DNA from 3 places in the Terrabacter sp. P2_E3 genome. Region 2 is predicted to be linked to each of the others. Evidence: predicted binding sites of a transcription regulator. Region 2 holds the regulator's gene; each other region holds the start of a gene.

Region 1 (4,482 bases), on a different contig from region 2:
TTCACCGGCGCAGTTCATCGACGCAGGATTGGGTGGTGGGTCCGCATGACGAGCAACGACCTGGTCGTGGTGCTTCCGGGGATCACCGGCAGCACGCTCGGGGTCCGGGGTGACGACGGCTCACCGGCGAGCGAGAACCTCATCTGGGCCCCGAGCGCCGGCGCCGTCTGGAAGCTGCTGACCGGCGGCCAGTCGATCCTCAAGAAGGTCCTGCCCGAGGGGATCGGCGACGACCACCCGGGCGACGGTGTCGAACCGGTCGCGCTCATGCCCGACGTCCACGTCCTGCCGGGCATCTGGACGCCGATCCGCGGCTACGACGTGCTCGTCAGCGCCCTCGAGAAGCAGGGCTACCAGCGGGGCGCCGGCGGCAAGCCGGCCACGCTCATCACGTACGCGTACGACTGGCGCCTCTCCAACCGCTACAACGGCGCTCGCCTGAAGACCGTCGTCGAGCCGGCGCTCGAGCAGCTGCGGGCGCAGGGCGGGGCGTATGCCGACGCGAAGGTCGTCTTCGTCTGCCACTCCATGGGTGGCCTCGTCGCCCGCTGGTACATCGAGAAGTGCGGCGGCGCCGAGGTGACGCGCAAGCTCATCACCCTCGGCACGCCGTGGCGCGGGGCGACCGACGCGCTGACCCAGCTCGTCAACGGCGTCAAGAAGGGCATCGGCCCGCTGTCGATCGACCTCACGGACTTCTCGCGCAGCATGCCCTCGCTCTTCCAGCTGCTGCCGGAGTTCGCATGCATCGGCAACGGCGGGGGCTACGCCAAGACGACCGAGGTGTCGGTGCCCAACGTCAGCACCACGATGGTCGCCGACGCGATGGCCTTCCACACCGACCTCCAGGCCGCCGAGGCGGCCCGGCCGGACAGCCGGACCTCCGCCCACATGATCGTCGGCATCCGGCAGCCCACCGCGACCACGGTCCAGCTCTCGGGCGGCACGGCCACGGCCTACCAGGACTTCGGCACCGACAACGACTTCGGCGACGGCACGGTGCCGCTGACCGGGGCCGTCGGTCTCGGCGAGGCCCTCGACACGAACCTGGCGGTCCGCGTGCCCGACCAGCACACCAACCTCCAGTGCAACCAGCTCGCCCTCGACCAGGTGCAGGAGATCCTCAGCGCGAAGCCGCTCCGCCGCCGCGAGATCACCGACACGAACGTCCGCGCCGTCGTGCCTGACCTCGTCACGCAGGGTCAGGCCCTCAAGGTGGCCTTCGACCTCGAGTCGGACGACCCGGGCGCCGACCCGCCGCGCAAGGCCGTGACCATCACGGTCAGCGGCGCGAAGGGCAAGGTGCTCGCGACTGCCGAGCCGACCCTACGGAAGGGGCACGGCGTCGCAACCTTCGACGACCTTCCCCCAGGCACGCACACCGTGACCGTCACCGGCTCCGGTCCCACCTCGACGGTGCGCCCCGTCACCTCGACGACCCTCGTCTGGCCGAAGTCCACCGGCTGAGGGTGCGGAGCCCGGTGGTGCCGGCGGATTCGCGCGGACGGGATCGTCGAGGGCCTCTGGGCCTGTGGACAGTCGGCGAGCACTGTCGGCAGTCGAACATATGATCGAACCATGACCGCATCGACCATAGAGCGCCCCGGGGGTGGCGCGCGCCACGCCGGTGTCGCTCATGCCGAGCGGCCGGCGCGTCCGGTGGGCGAGCGGGAGGCCGCTGTCGCAGAGGTGATCGGGCTGACCGACCTCCCGGGGCTCGCGGCACGACTGGCGGCCATGGCTGCGGAGCTCCGGCTGGTCGCCCGCAGCACGCCGCTGTGGGCCATGGCCGAGACGGGACTCGGGGACGCGATCGAGCAGGCTCAGGCCGTGCGCGAGATGGCGCACAACCTGTCCGCAGTGCTGGCCGCCGAGGTGAGCGCGCGAGGGCTGCCTGACAGATCCGGGCTCTCCCGCAACGACTGGGTCGCGGGTCACGCTCCCGGCTTGGCCGCAGGGGCGTCGGCCGCTCTGACCGCCGTGGGCGCGGCCATGAACGAGCCACGGTGGGCTGCACTGTCAGGAGGAGTGCGCGACGGCTCGATCTCGGTCGACAAGGCTGCGGTCATCGTGCGCTTGCGCGACGACGTCATCCGGTGTGCTGATGTCGCCCAGGTGGACAGTGTGGTCAACGCGATGGTCGAGGGCGCGTCGGCGCTCGGCATCAAGGACCTGAGGCGTCTGGCATCGCACGCCCGGGCGGGCCTTCGACCACCGGCGGTGGTCGAGGACGATGATCAGCGCCTCCGTGCAGCCCGGTCGCTGAAGAAGATCGGCCGGTGCGCCGGGATGACGGAGTACCTCTGGAGACTCGATCCCGAGGGTTCGGCGATCGTCGACGCAGCGATCGACGCCTTGGCGCGGCCGCGCCCTGATCTGGACTGGAGTCGTTGGCCCACAGTGCCCGGCAGCGGCGCGTCTGCCGCCGGAGCCGGCGACGACGACGGCGACGGCGACGGCGACGGCGCGAGAGTCCAGCGCGGGTCCGTCGATCCCCGGTCGGCGGCGACGCGCCGTGCCGACGCCCTGCTCGAGCTGATCGGACGCGCCGTCGCGGCGCCCCTAGGCGTCACCAGAACGCCGAGGACGAAGCTCGTGGTCACGATGTCGCTGGAGGCGTTGCTCGACCGCCTGCGCGGTGCCGGGCTGGCCGACAACGACGAGGTCCTGTCCGCAGCGACGGTGCGCCGGCTGGCCTGCGAGGCCGAGGTCATCCCGATGGTGCTGGGCGGTCCGTCCCAGTCGCTCGACATCGGCCGCGAGGATCGCTACTTCACTCCCGCCCAGAGACTGGCGCTGGCGCAGCGTGACCACGGCTGCAGCTACCCGGGGTGCTCCGTACCTCCGCAGTGGTGCGAGGCGCACCACGTGGTGCACTGGCTTCATGGCGGAACGACCGACCTGTCCAACGGTGCCCTCCTCTGTGGGAGGCACCACACGATCGTCCACCAGCTCGGGGTGACGGCGATCGTCACGCCGAGCAACGTCATCTGGCAGCCACCGCGCGAGCATCGACGGCCCTGACCCGGCACGGGCCGGGGCGCGTGCACCACATGGTCCCGGGTCCATTCCGGTGGCGATGATCCCTGCTCGGCGGGACCAGGTGGCGAGCGAAGGCTGGGGCGATGTCCAGGTGCGGCCGGCCTCCGGCGCACGGACGCTCTCCGACCCCGCGATGTCGTGCGCCGCCACGCGCGGGGTGCCGCCGGTCGGGCCCTGGACCATCCCGTTCTGTCGCTCCCGTTCTGTCGCTCCAGTTCTGTCGACCCCCGCTCCGTCGGTCTGACGCACTGTCGTCAGGCGGTGGTTGGGTGGTGGGCATGACTTCAGAGAAGAGCACTGGATCGACGATCGGCTGGGACTGCGTCGCGCTCGACTGCGCGGACGCGGCAGGGGTGGCGCAGTTCTACGCCGACCTCCTGGGCGGCCGAGTGGAGGCCGACCCCGAGGGCGACTGGTTCAACGTGCTGTGGGACGGCCCGCGCATCGCGACCCAGCTCGCACCCGGGCACGAGTCTCCTGACTGGCCCCGCGGCCAGCAGCAGGCGCACCTCGACTTCGTCGTCGCCGACATCGCCGCCGCCCACGAGCGGGTGCTCGCCCTCGGCGGCACGGCACTCGATCCTGTCGAGCCGCCGCAGCCGGCGCCGGACCGCGGGTTCCGCGTCTACGCCGACCCGGCCGGCCACCCGTTCTGCCTCTGCCGTCCGACCCCGGACGCCTGGGCCTGAGGCGGGCCCGCGACCGTCAGCCGAAGTCGAGCCCGTCGAGTGACGTCGACGGCTTCTGGTCCGGCAGCCGCAGCATGCGGAACGAGTTGCCCAGACCCAGCAGGCCGGCGAGGAGAGGGACCAGCAGGGCGATCTGGAGAGAGCGGTTGCGGGCTTCGTCGTTGATGGCCAGCACCTCGGCCTCGACCTCGGCCGGCTGGCCAGAGATCTGCTGCTCCAGCTGGGTGTTGCTCATGATCTCGGCGTCGTGCTCGAGGGCCTGGGCGATCTGCTGCTGCTGCGCGGCCGGGATGACGGAGCTGTTCTGCGCCAGCTGGGTGAAGCCGACCGACAGCGCAGCGAGCATGAGGCCGCCCGCCATCGCGAGACCGAAGGAGAGCCCGAAGGACCCGGCCGCGGAGTTGACGCCGGCGGCCTCGCTGACGCGCTCCTCCTCCACGGGGGCGAGGGTGTAGTTGTTCAGCTGCGAGACCAGGAGGCCGAGGCCGCAACCGGTGATCGCGAGCGGGACCACGAAGTACCACGCGCTGTCGGCGCGGGGGACGAGCGGGAGGATGATCGCGACACCCAGACTCGTGAGGACGAAGCCGGTGCGGATGATCGAGGCCGGTCGCCGGTCACCGGCCTTGCGTCCGGCCAGCAGCGCTGCCCCGAACATCGTCAGCGACAGCGGTGCCAGCGACAGGCCGGACTGGAGGGCGTTGTACTCCAGCGTCATCTGGAAGTAGAGCGGAAGGGCGATCATCGCGCC
Region 2 (4,482 bases):
GTCGAGGGTCCCGCCGGCGGAGGTGGCAGCTGCGGGACCAGCTGCGCGGCAGTCCCCGGAGACGCCGTCGCGCCACGGGCAGCGGTCAGCAGCCCTCGCCACAGCTCGTCGTCGGTCTGGCTCGCGGCCTGTCGGGCCCGCGCCAGACAGGCGTGCACCTCGACCCTCAACAGCTCGTCGAGCCGTGCCCGGTGCGCCTCGCCGGCAAGGTCTCCGAGCGACGCCCGCACGGGAAGGAAGAGCCGACCATCGCCGTCGACCCAGGCGCCCTCGTCGGCGGCCCGACGCTCGGCGCGACCGACGAGCTCGAGCGCCGACTGCAGACGTGCCGCGGCGTGCCCGACCGCGTGACCGGTCACCGCGATGCTCCCCGCGAGCCGTCCGAGGCCGGCGACGACGAGGCCGTAGCGGTCGGCGGCCGCCGAGGAGGCCGCGCCCGACCAGCGCGGCGCGGCGGAGCGACGCCACAGCACGAGCTCCGCGAGTCCGAGGACCCGGAGGCGATGCTCCTCGAGGCGCCGGCCCACCTCGAGCAGGGACTGCGGTCGGCAGGCCCGGACGTCGGCGACGGTCATGGTCAGCGGAGCACCGGCACCCGCCACATCAGGTCTCATGGGGTGCCGCCGGACGACGACGACCGCAGGGCCTGCCGGGACGCCTGCTCGACGGCGTCGTAGGTGTCGGCGGCCGTGGCGAGGCAGCGGCCCAGCTCGCGCAGCTCCCAGCGGGTCCCGGCCAGCCGCGCCTCCCACGCCGCAGCGACCTGGCCGAGCCCGCCGGCGACACGACCACCGGGGATCGCCCCACCGAGTGGCCGCAGCTCGTCGCCGATCCTCAGCCGCTGCACCCGCGCGAGCACCTCGCCGACCGAGGCGGCGTCGTCGCGCAGCGCGTCGGTGTCCACGTCGTAGCGCATCCCCTGCTCCCTTCCGAGGACAGCCACGCTAGGCAAGGCGTCCGAGGACTCGAGCCCGTCATCCACAGGGGTCGGGAACGGCAGGTGCGGGCACAGCAGGACGCCGCACCCCCGTCAGGGGTGCGGCGTCCGGGGCAGGAACGGCGGGGTCGAAGCGCCGCTACCGCCAGCCGCTGAAGGTGGAGCCAACGCGGCGGATCGGAAGGGCCGGGACGGGCGCAGCCGGACACACGGCATACGTCCCCGGCCGGCCCAGGAGGCCCCGGTTCAGCGACCCGGGACGACGAGCTGCTGGCCGGCGTGGATCGAGGTGGTGCTGAGCGCGTTGGCGATCTGCAGCTCGACGACACCCTCGGCCGCGGTCAGCTCAGGCAGCTCGCGGGCGGCGATGCCCGACAGGGTCTGGCCGGACCGGACCGTGATCGTGCGCGGCTCGCCCGTGGCCGACGCGAGCTGACCGGCGAGTCCGACGCCGAGGAGGGAGACGACGCCCGCGACGAGGAGCGTCACGACGAGGCGACCGAAACGCGTCAGGCGCATCGGCGGCCTCGCGGCACGCACCGCACGAGCGGCCTCCGGCCCGGTGGGGACGAGGACGAGACGGGGCCGACCGGTCGGCTGCGACCGCGCGGGCTCCTCGGTGTGCGGCTGACGAACGGCCTCGAGGACGATGGCGCTCATGGTGACCTCCCCTTGCTCCTGATCTGGCGAACACGTGTTCGATAGAACGTCTGTACGAGTTGTAGCACGTATGTTCGATGAAGTCGAGACACGCATCGAACAGGTGTTTGGCAACTGTGTTCGAACTGCGTAGTCTTTCCTCACACCACAGACCTCACCAGCCACCACTGACACTGGCCGCACACCCAGCGTCACGACGCGGACTGACGAGCCGACGAAGGGGACACCATGGGCGTGACCGAGCTTCCCGATCGCGAGACCGGCGACGGTCTCACCGTCCGCCAGCGGCGGGTGCTCGAGGTCATCCGCAACTCCGTCGACCGGCGCGGCTACCCGCCGAGCATGCGCGAGATCGGCGACGCCGTCGGCCTCGCCAGCCCGTCGAGCGTCTCCCACCAGCTCAATGCCCTGGTCGCCAAGGGCTACCTGCGCCGCGACCCCAACCGGCCGCGGGCCCTCGAGGTCGTCTCGCCCGATGCGAAGGCCGAGGAGCTCGGCTACCGCGGCGGTGACCCGACCGGGCCACGTCCGCGGGGCGACCACTACGACACCGAGACCGACTCGGGCGACGCCCGCCCCGAGGCGTCCTACGTCCCGGTGCTCGGCCAGATCGCGGCGGGCGTGCCGATCACGGCCGAGGAGGTCGTCGAGGACGTCTTCCCGCTGCCGCGGCAGCTCGTCGGCGAGGGTGACCTCTTCCTGCTCAAGGTCAACGGCGACTCGATGGTCGAGGCCGCGATCTGCGACGGTGACTGGGTCGTCGTGCGCCAGCAGCAGCACGCCGAGAACGGCGACGTCGTGGCCGCGATGCTCGACAACGAGGCGACGGTCAAGACGTTCAAGCGCACCGACGGGCACGTGTGGCTCATGCCGCACAACCCCGACTTCTCGCCCATCGACGGCGACCACGCGACGATCCTCGGCAAGGTCACGGCGGTCCTGCGCCGGCTCTGACGTCGCCCCGCTCCCCCACCCGACGACGTACGCCGTCGGCGCCCTCCGCGCCGGCGGCATCGTCGCGTCCGGGAGGCGTATCGGACGCGACGGCGCGAGACTCTGACTCGTGAGTCCTGCGAAGGAGACCGCCATGGCACCCGGCCGCACCCGCGACGTCGTCTTCACCTACCGCTACCTGCGCGGCGCGATGATCGCCCTGCTCCTCATGCTGCTCCTCTCGGTCGGCTACCAGTGGTGGTGGGAGACCGACCACTCGTGCTGGCTCGGCTCGATCAGCGCGTACTACTACACGCCGGCGCGGACCGTCTTCGTCGGCTCGCTGTGCGCGCTCGGGGCCAGCCTCATCGCCTACAAGGGGCACTCGCCCGAGGAGGACGTGCTGCTCAACTTCTCGGGCTTCATGGCCTTCGTCGTCGCCATGGTCCCGACGGTGCCGGACGGGCGGTGCGGGCCGAACGCGTACACCCAGACCCCGGCCGAGATCGCCGCGGCCGTGCGCAACAACATCTGGTCCCTCGTCGTCGTCGCCGTCCTCGCGGCCCTCGTGGCCGCCTGGCTCAAGCGCGGCGCGATGACGCGCGATCCGTCCGACCGGCCCACGGTGCGCTCGGCGGTCGTCTCGGCCGTCTGCGGTCTGGTGCTGCTCGCGGAGCTCACCCTCTTCCTCGTGCTGCGCGACCGGTTCATCGCACTGAGCCACGGCATCGCCGCGGGCACCATGGTGGCCGGGGTGATCGCCGTCATGGTCTTCAGCGCGCTGCGCGCCGAGGAGCGCCACCAGGGCGCCGCCGGTGGCACCGGCGCGAGCGGAACGGTCTACAAGCGCATCTACATCGCGATCGCGGTCGCCCTGGCCGTCGCCCTGGGGGCGACGGTGCTGGCGGCCCTGACGGTGCGCGGCTTCGACCACCTGATCCTCATCGCCGAGGTCATCATCATCGTGCTCTTCGCCGCCTACTGGGGCGTGCAGACCAAGGAGCTGTGGGACCTGCGCGAGGCCGATGGCGCCGAGGCACGTTCGGCTCGGTCCGTGGCTGAATAGCCTTCAGGACAGCGGCGGCTCGTCACCGAGAGCACCGAGCCACCACGTGCCGGCGTCGCCGTGCTCGACCGCCTCCTCCGGCGTCAGGGTCGCGGTGACCCGGAGCCACGACTCGGCGCGCCCGAGCCGCCCGAGCCGCAGCGCGGACGGCAGGGCCGAGCGCAGTGCAGCGACCGGGACGACGTCGCCCCAGACCTCGAGCGCGGCGTCCGCCACCCGCCTCAGCCGACGGTCGTCCGGGGTGGCGCCGAAGCGGTGGAGCAGCACGTTGAGCGGGACGAAGAGCGCGGACAGCGGGTGCGCGAGCACGGCATCACCGAAGTCGAAGAAGCGCATCCCGTGCGCCGTCGCGAAGACGTTGCTGGCGTGGAGGTCGTTGTGCACGAGGCTCTCCCGCAGGCCGAGACCCCCCACGTCGTCGGCCCACGCCGTGACCGCCGGCAGCAGCGCACGCAACCGGTGCGCGACGTCGTCGGCCATGCGGCGCGGGTCGTCCGGGGCCAGGGCCGTCAGGGACGCGACCCTCGCCTCGACGTAGGCCGCCGACTCGGCCGGAGGCAGGGCCGTGATGCCCGCGCCGAGGAGGTCCGCCTCGTGACCGACGAGCTCGCGCTGGAGGTGCATCGCCTCGGCGGCGATCCGGCACCAGGCGTCGACGTCGTCGTCCGCGACCGTCAGGGCGAAGACCGGCCCCTGGTCGGGCACGAGGTGCAGGCCGCGCTCGACGTCGGCCGCGACGACCGGGACGACCCGGTGCGGCGACAGGCGGTCGAGCACGACGAGCAGGGCCGCTTCGAACGACTGGTGCGGGCAGTTCTGCTTGGCCCAGTAGGTGGCGCCGTCCGATGTGACACCGCGCCACACCGTCGACCAGGGGCGCTGGTGC
Region 3 (4,482 bases), on a different contig from region 2:
GTCGGTCACGACCACCTGCCCGGGAGCAGCACCGACGAGACGGCCGACGAGGTCGCCGACGCGGGTCTGCGCGCCCCACCAGTCGGCCTCGTTCCACGATCGGATCAAGCGCTCGCCCCACTGGCGGTGCATGACGTCGTCGATGACGGCCGGAACCGCGCTCGGCAGGGCGCCGAGCGAGTTGCCGTCGAGGTAGATGACGTCGTCGGGGAGGGTGAACAGGTCGCGGGTGCCCCGGAGCGGGGAGGCGGCATCGGCCTGCTCGGCGCGGGCGGTCAGGTCGTCGTGGGTGTGCACCGTCGTCATGGCCGCAACGTATCCGGTGGCATCGTGCCGATGTCAGGGCCGCCTCCGCGGACGTCTGGCATCCGAGACGGTTCTCGCAGCCCGACCCGTGGCGCGTCCGTCACGACGAGCGCTCTACGCTGACCCGGTGAGCACCATCAGCACGTTCCCCGGCACGACCGCCGACCCCGCCGCGGACCCCGCCGTGGACCCTGGCGCCGACCGTCGCGCCGAAGGCGTCGGCGTGCCGCGCATCGGCGTCCTCGCCGTCCAGGGCGATGTCCGCGAGCACCTCGCAGCCCTCACCGCGCTCGGCGCCGAGGGCGTCACGGTCCGGCGTCCGGCCGAGGTCGAGGCCATCGACGGCCTCGTCATCCCCGGTGGCGAGTCGACGGTCATGGACAAGCTCGTCCGCGCCTTCGACCTGCGGGAGCCCCTGCTGCGGCGCATCGCCGAGGGCATGCCCGCCTACGGCTCGTGCGCCGGGATGATCATGCTCGCCGACCGCATCGCCGACGCGCGTCCCGACCAGCAGACGCTCGGGGGTCTCGACATCACGGTGCGGCGCAACGCCTTCGGCCGTCAGGTCGAGTCCTTCGAGCAGGACCTCGACTACGCCTGGGGCGACCCCTCGACGACCGGCACGGTGCACGCCGTCTTCATCCGCGCCCCATGGGTCGAGCAGGCAGGTCCGGGCGTCGAGGTCCTCGCCCGCGTCAGCGAGGGCCCGGCCGCCGGTAGGATCGTCGCGGTCCGGCAGGGCAACCTCATGGCCACGTCCTTCCACCCCGAGGTGGGGGCAGACCGCCGGATCCACGCCGAGTTCGTCTCGATCGTCAGAGAGCACCGACTCCAGCAGTCGGGTGCACGCCAGTCACCGGAACGCGAGGACACTGCATGAGCGGCCACTCCAAATGGGCCACCACGAAGCACCAGAAGGCGGCCAAGGACGCCAAGCGCGGCAAGCTCTTCGCCAAGCTCATCAAGAACATCGAGGTCGCGGCCCGTCAGGGTGGCGCCGACCCCACCGGCAACCCGACGCTCTACGACGCCATCCAGAAGGCCAAGAAGACGTCGGTGCCCAACGACAACATCGACCGCGCCGTCAAGCGCGCCTCGGGTGCCGAGGCGGGCGCGGCCGACTGGCAGACGATCATGTACGAGGGCTATGCCCCCAACGGTGTCGCCGTGCTCATCGAGTGCCTCACCGACAACCGCAACCGGGCTGCCGCCGAGGTGCGCACCGCGCTGACCCGCAACGGCGGCCAGCTCGCCGACCCGGGCTCGGTGTCCTACGTCTTCAACCGCAAGGGTGTCGTGACCGTCCTCAAGGACGCCGGCTCCGAGGACGACATCCTCGAAGTGGTGCTCGAGGCGGGTGCCGAGGAGGTCAACGACAACGGTGACACGTGGGAGATCATCTCCGAGGCCACCGACTTCGTCGCGGTCCGCAAGGCGATCCAGGATGCCGGCATCGACTACGAGTCGGCCGAGGCGTCGTTCGTCCCGAACCTCCAGGTCCCGCTCGACCTCGACGGCGCCAAGAAGATGATCCGCGTCATCGAGGCCCTCGAGGACAGCGACGACGTGCAGAACGTCTTCGCCAACGGCGACATCCCCGACGACGTCCTCGCGCAGCTCGACGACGACGAGGACTGACCGCGCCGAGGGCTCGTGCGCCCGAGGTTCGACGAGGAGGCACGCCGAGACCGGCGTGCCTCCCGTCCTTTCGGGGGAGGCCCGTTAGCGTTGTCCCGAACACCTGTTCGGATCGTCCAGAGCCCCACGCCCCAGGGAGGTATGCCGTGCGCGTCCTCGCGGTCGACCCCGGGCTCACCCGCTGCGGCGTCGGCGTGGTCGACGGAGTCCCGGGGCGCAAGCTGTCGCTCGTCGAGGTCGGGGTCATCCGCACGCCGTCCGGCGACCCGACCCCGAAGCGCCTCGTCGCCGTCGAGGACGAGATGCGGCAGTGGTTCGCGCGGCACCGTCCCGAGGCCGTGGCCATCGAGCGCGTCTTCGCCGACACCAACGTCTCCACCGTGATGGGCACCGCTCAGGTGACCGGGATCGTCATGATCATGGCCGAGCGGCTCGGCCTGCCCGTCACCCTCCACACACCCACCGAGGTCAAGGCTGCGGTCAGCGGCAGCGGACGCGCCGACAAGGCGCAGGTGACGACGATGGTGACCCGGCTCCTCGGGCTCGACACCCCGCCCAAGCCCGCCGACGCCGCCGACGCGCTCGCCCTCGCGATCTGCCACGTGTGGCGCGGAGGCACGCAGAGCCGGCTCGAGGAGGCGCGGCTCGAGGTGCTCGCGCGCACGGGCAACCGGGGGAGCGGCATACCCCGCCGGGTCCCACCGGGAGCCGCCCCACCGCTGCAGCGGCTGCGCGCCGCGACCACCCAGCCCACCCGCACCGGCCAGACCGCCCGACCCCACCCTGGAGCCCAGCCCCGATGATCGCCTCGCTCTCCGGCACCGTCCTGAAGGTCGGCCTCGACTCGGTCGTGGTCGGCGTCGGCGGTGTCGGCATGCTCGTCCACACCACTCCGGCCACGGCGACGTCCGTGCGCCTGGGCCAGCCCACCGAGCTCGCCACCAGTCTCGTCGTGCGCGAGGACTCGCTGACGCTCTACGGCTTCGCCACCGACGACGAGAAGCACGTCTTCGAGACCGTCCAGACCGTCTCGGGGGTCGGGCCCCGCCTCGCGCTGGCCGTGCTCGCGGTCCACTCGCCCGACGCCGTCCGGGTCGCGCTGGGCACGGGCGACCTCGTCGCGCTGACCAAGGTCCCGGGCATCGGCAAGAAGGGCGCTGAGCGGATGGTCCTCGAGCTCAAGGACAAGCTCGGCGCCCTGCCGGGCTCGGCCGGCCAGAGCGACCACGTCCACCTCGACGCCGGCGAGGCGTGGCGCGAGCAGGTCCGGGAGGCGCTCGTCGGACTCGGGTGGACCGTGCGCCAGGCCGACGACGCGCTCGACAAGATCGCTCCCCTCGCGGCCGACGGCGCCGGGGTGTCGGCACTGTTGCGGGCCGCCCTGCAGGAGCTCGGCCGATGAGCGTCGACCGCTCCTGGGAGCTCGACACCGGGGCCGAGCCGGACGTCTGGGACGACGGCTCCTTCGACGCGACGGCGCGCATCGTCGACGCGGCCGGCGACACCGACGAGCGACAGGTCGAGGCCGCGCTGCGTCCCAAGCGACTCGACGACTTCCCCGGACAGACCCGGGTCCGCGACCAGCTGGGGCTCGTCCTCAAGGCCGCCAAGCGTCGTGGCACGCCGCCCGACCACGTGCTGCTCTCCGGCCCGCCCGGCCTCGGCAAGACCACCCTGGCGATGATCGTCGCCGGCGAGCTCGAGCAGCCGATCCGCATCACGTCCGGGCCCGCGATCCAGCACGCCGGCGACCTCGCGTCGGTGCTCTCGTCGCTCGCCGAGGGGGAGGTGCTCTTCCTCGACGAGATCCACCGGATGTCGCGCTCGGCCGAGGAGATGCTCTACCTCGCGATGGAGGACTTCCGGGTCGACGTCATCATCGGCAAGGGTCCCGGCGCGACGGCCATCCCGCTCGAGCTGCCGCCCTTCACCGTCGTCGGTGCGACGACGCGTGCCGGGCTGCTGCCCGCGCCGCTGCGCGACCGCTTCGGCTTCACGGGTCACCTCGACTACTACGCCGCGGCCGACCTCGTGACGATCCTGCACCGGTCGGCACGCCTGCTCGGCCTCGACGCCGACGAGGACGGCATCCGCGAGATCGCCCTGCGGTCGCGTGGCACGCCGCGCATCGCCAACCGCCTGCTGCGCCGGGTCCGCGACTGGGCCCAGGTGCACGGCGAGGACCGCGTCACCCACTCCGCGTCGCGTCAGGCGCTCGAGCTGTTCGACGTCGACGAGCGCGGCCTGGACCGCCTCGACCGAGCCGTCCTGGAGGCGCTCTGCCGCCGCTTCAACGGCGGGCCCGTAGGCCTTTCGACCCTCGCCGTCGCCGTGGGCGAGGAGCCCGACACCGTCGAGACGGTCGCCGAGCCCTACCTCGTGCGCGAGGGCTTCATGGTCCGCACCCCCCGTGGCCGGGCCGCCTCGAGCCTCGCTTGGGAGCACCTGGGCCTGACCCCACCGCACGACTCGCAGGCCCTCTGGACCGCCACCCTGCCCATCGACGAGGCCGGCGGCGCGCGATTCGACGCCTGAGGC

The links. Region 2 encodes LexA, which represses DNA repair genes until DNA is damaged. Its sites were predicted from a motif close to TCGAACANNTGTTCGA; they were not measured.
Region 1: a site for LexA is predicted at 1,560-1,575, ahead of AC1DW8_RS08880 (HNH endonuclease signature motif containing protein). Genes of this name have one in related genera too.
Region 3: a site for LexA is predicted at 2,040-2,055, ahead of ruvC (crossover junction endodeoxyribonuclease RuvC). Genes of this name have one in related genera too.

The regions. Positions count from the first base shown of each region.
Region 1 is NZ_JBFUEN010000005.1:233,672-238,153, forward strand. It holds gene AC1DW8_RS08875 (esterase/lipase family protein) at 46-1,467, shown strand; gene AC1DW8_RS08880 (HNH endonuclease signature motif containing protein) at 1,579-3,024, shown strand; gene AC1DW8_RS08885 (VOC family protein) at 3,321-3,731, shown strand; gene AC1DW8_RS08890 (MFS transporter) at 3,748-4,482, opposite strand, start outside.
Region 2 is NZ_JBFUEN010000023.1:41,429-45,910, forward strand. It holds gene AC1DW8_RS21965 (alpha/beta hydrolase) at 1-575, opposite strand, end outside; gene AC1DW8_RS21970 (hypothetical protein) at 611-916, opposite strand; gene AC1DW8_RS21975 (LysM peptidoglycan-binding domain-containing protein) at 1,184-1,597, opposite strand; gene lexA (transcriptional repressor LexA) at 1,826-2,551, shown strand; gene AC1DW8_RS21985 (hypothetical protein) at 2,685-3,596, shown strand; gene AC1DW8_RS21990 (phosphotransferase) at 3,600-4,482, opposite strand, start outside.
Region 3 is NZ_JBFUEN010000001.1:88,562-93,043, forward strand. It holds gene kynU (kynureninase) at 1-306, opposite strand, end outside; gene pdxT (pyridoxal 5'-phosphate synthase glutaminase subunit PdxT) at 491-1,186, shown strand; gene AC1DW8_RS00410 (YebC/PmpR family DNA-binding transcriptional regulator) at 1,183-1,944, shown strand; gene ruvC (crossover junction endodeoxyribonuclease RuvC) at 2,091-2,747, shown strand; gene ruvA (Holliday junction branch migration protein RuvA) at 2,744-3,346, shown strand; gene ruvB (Holliday junction branch migration DNA helicase RuvB) at 3,343-4,479, shown strand.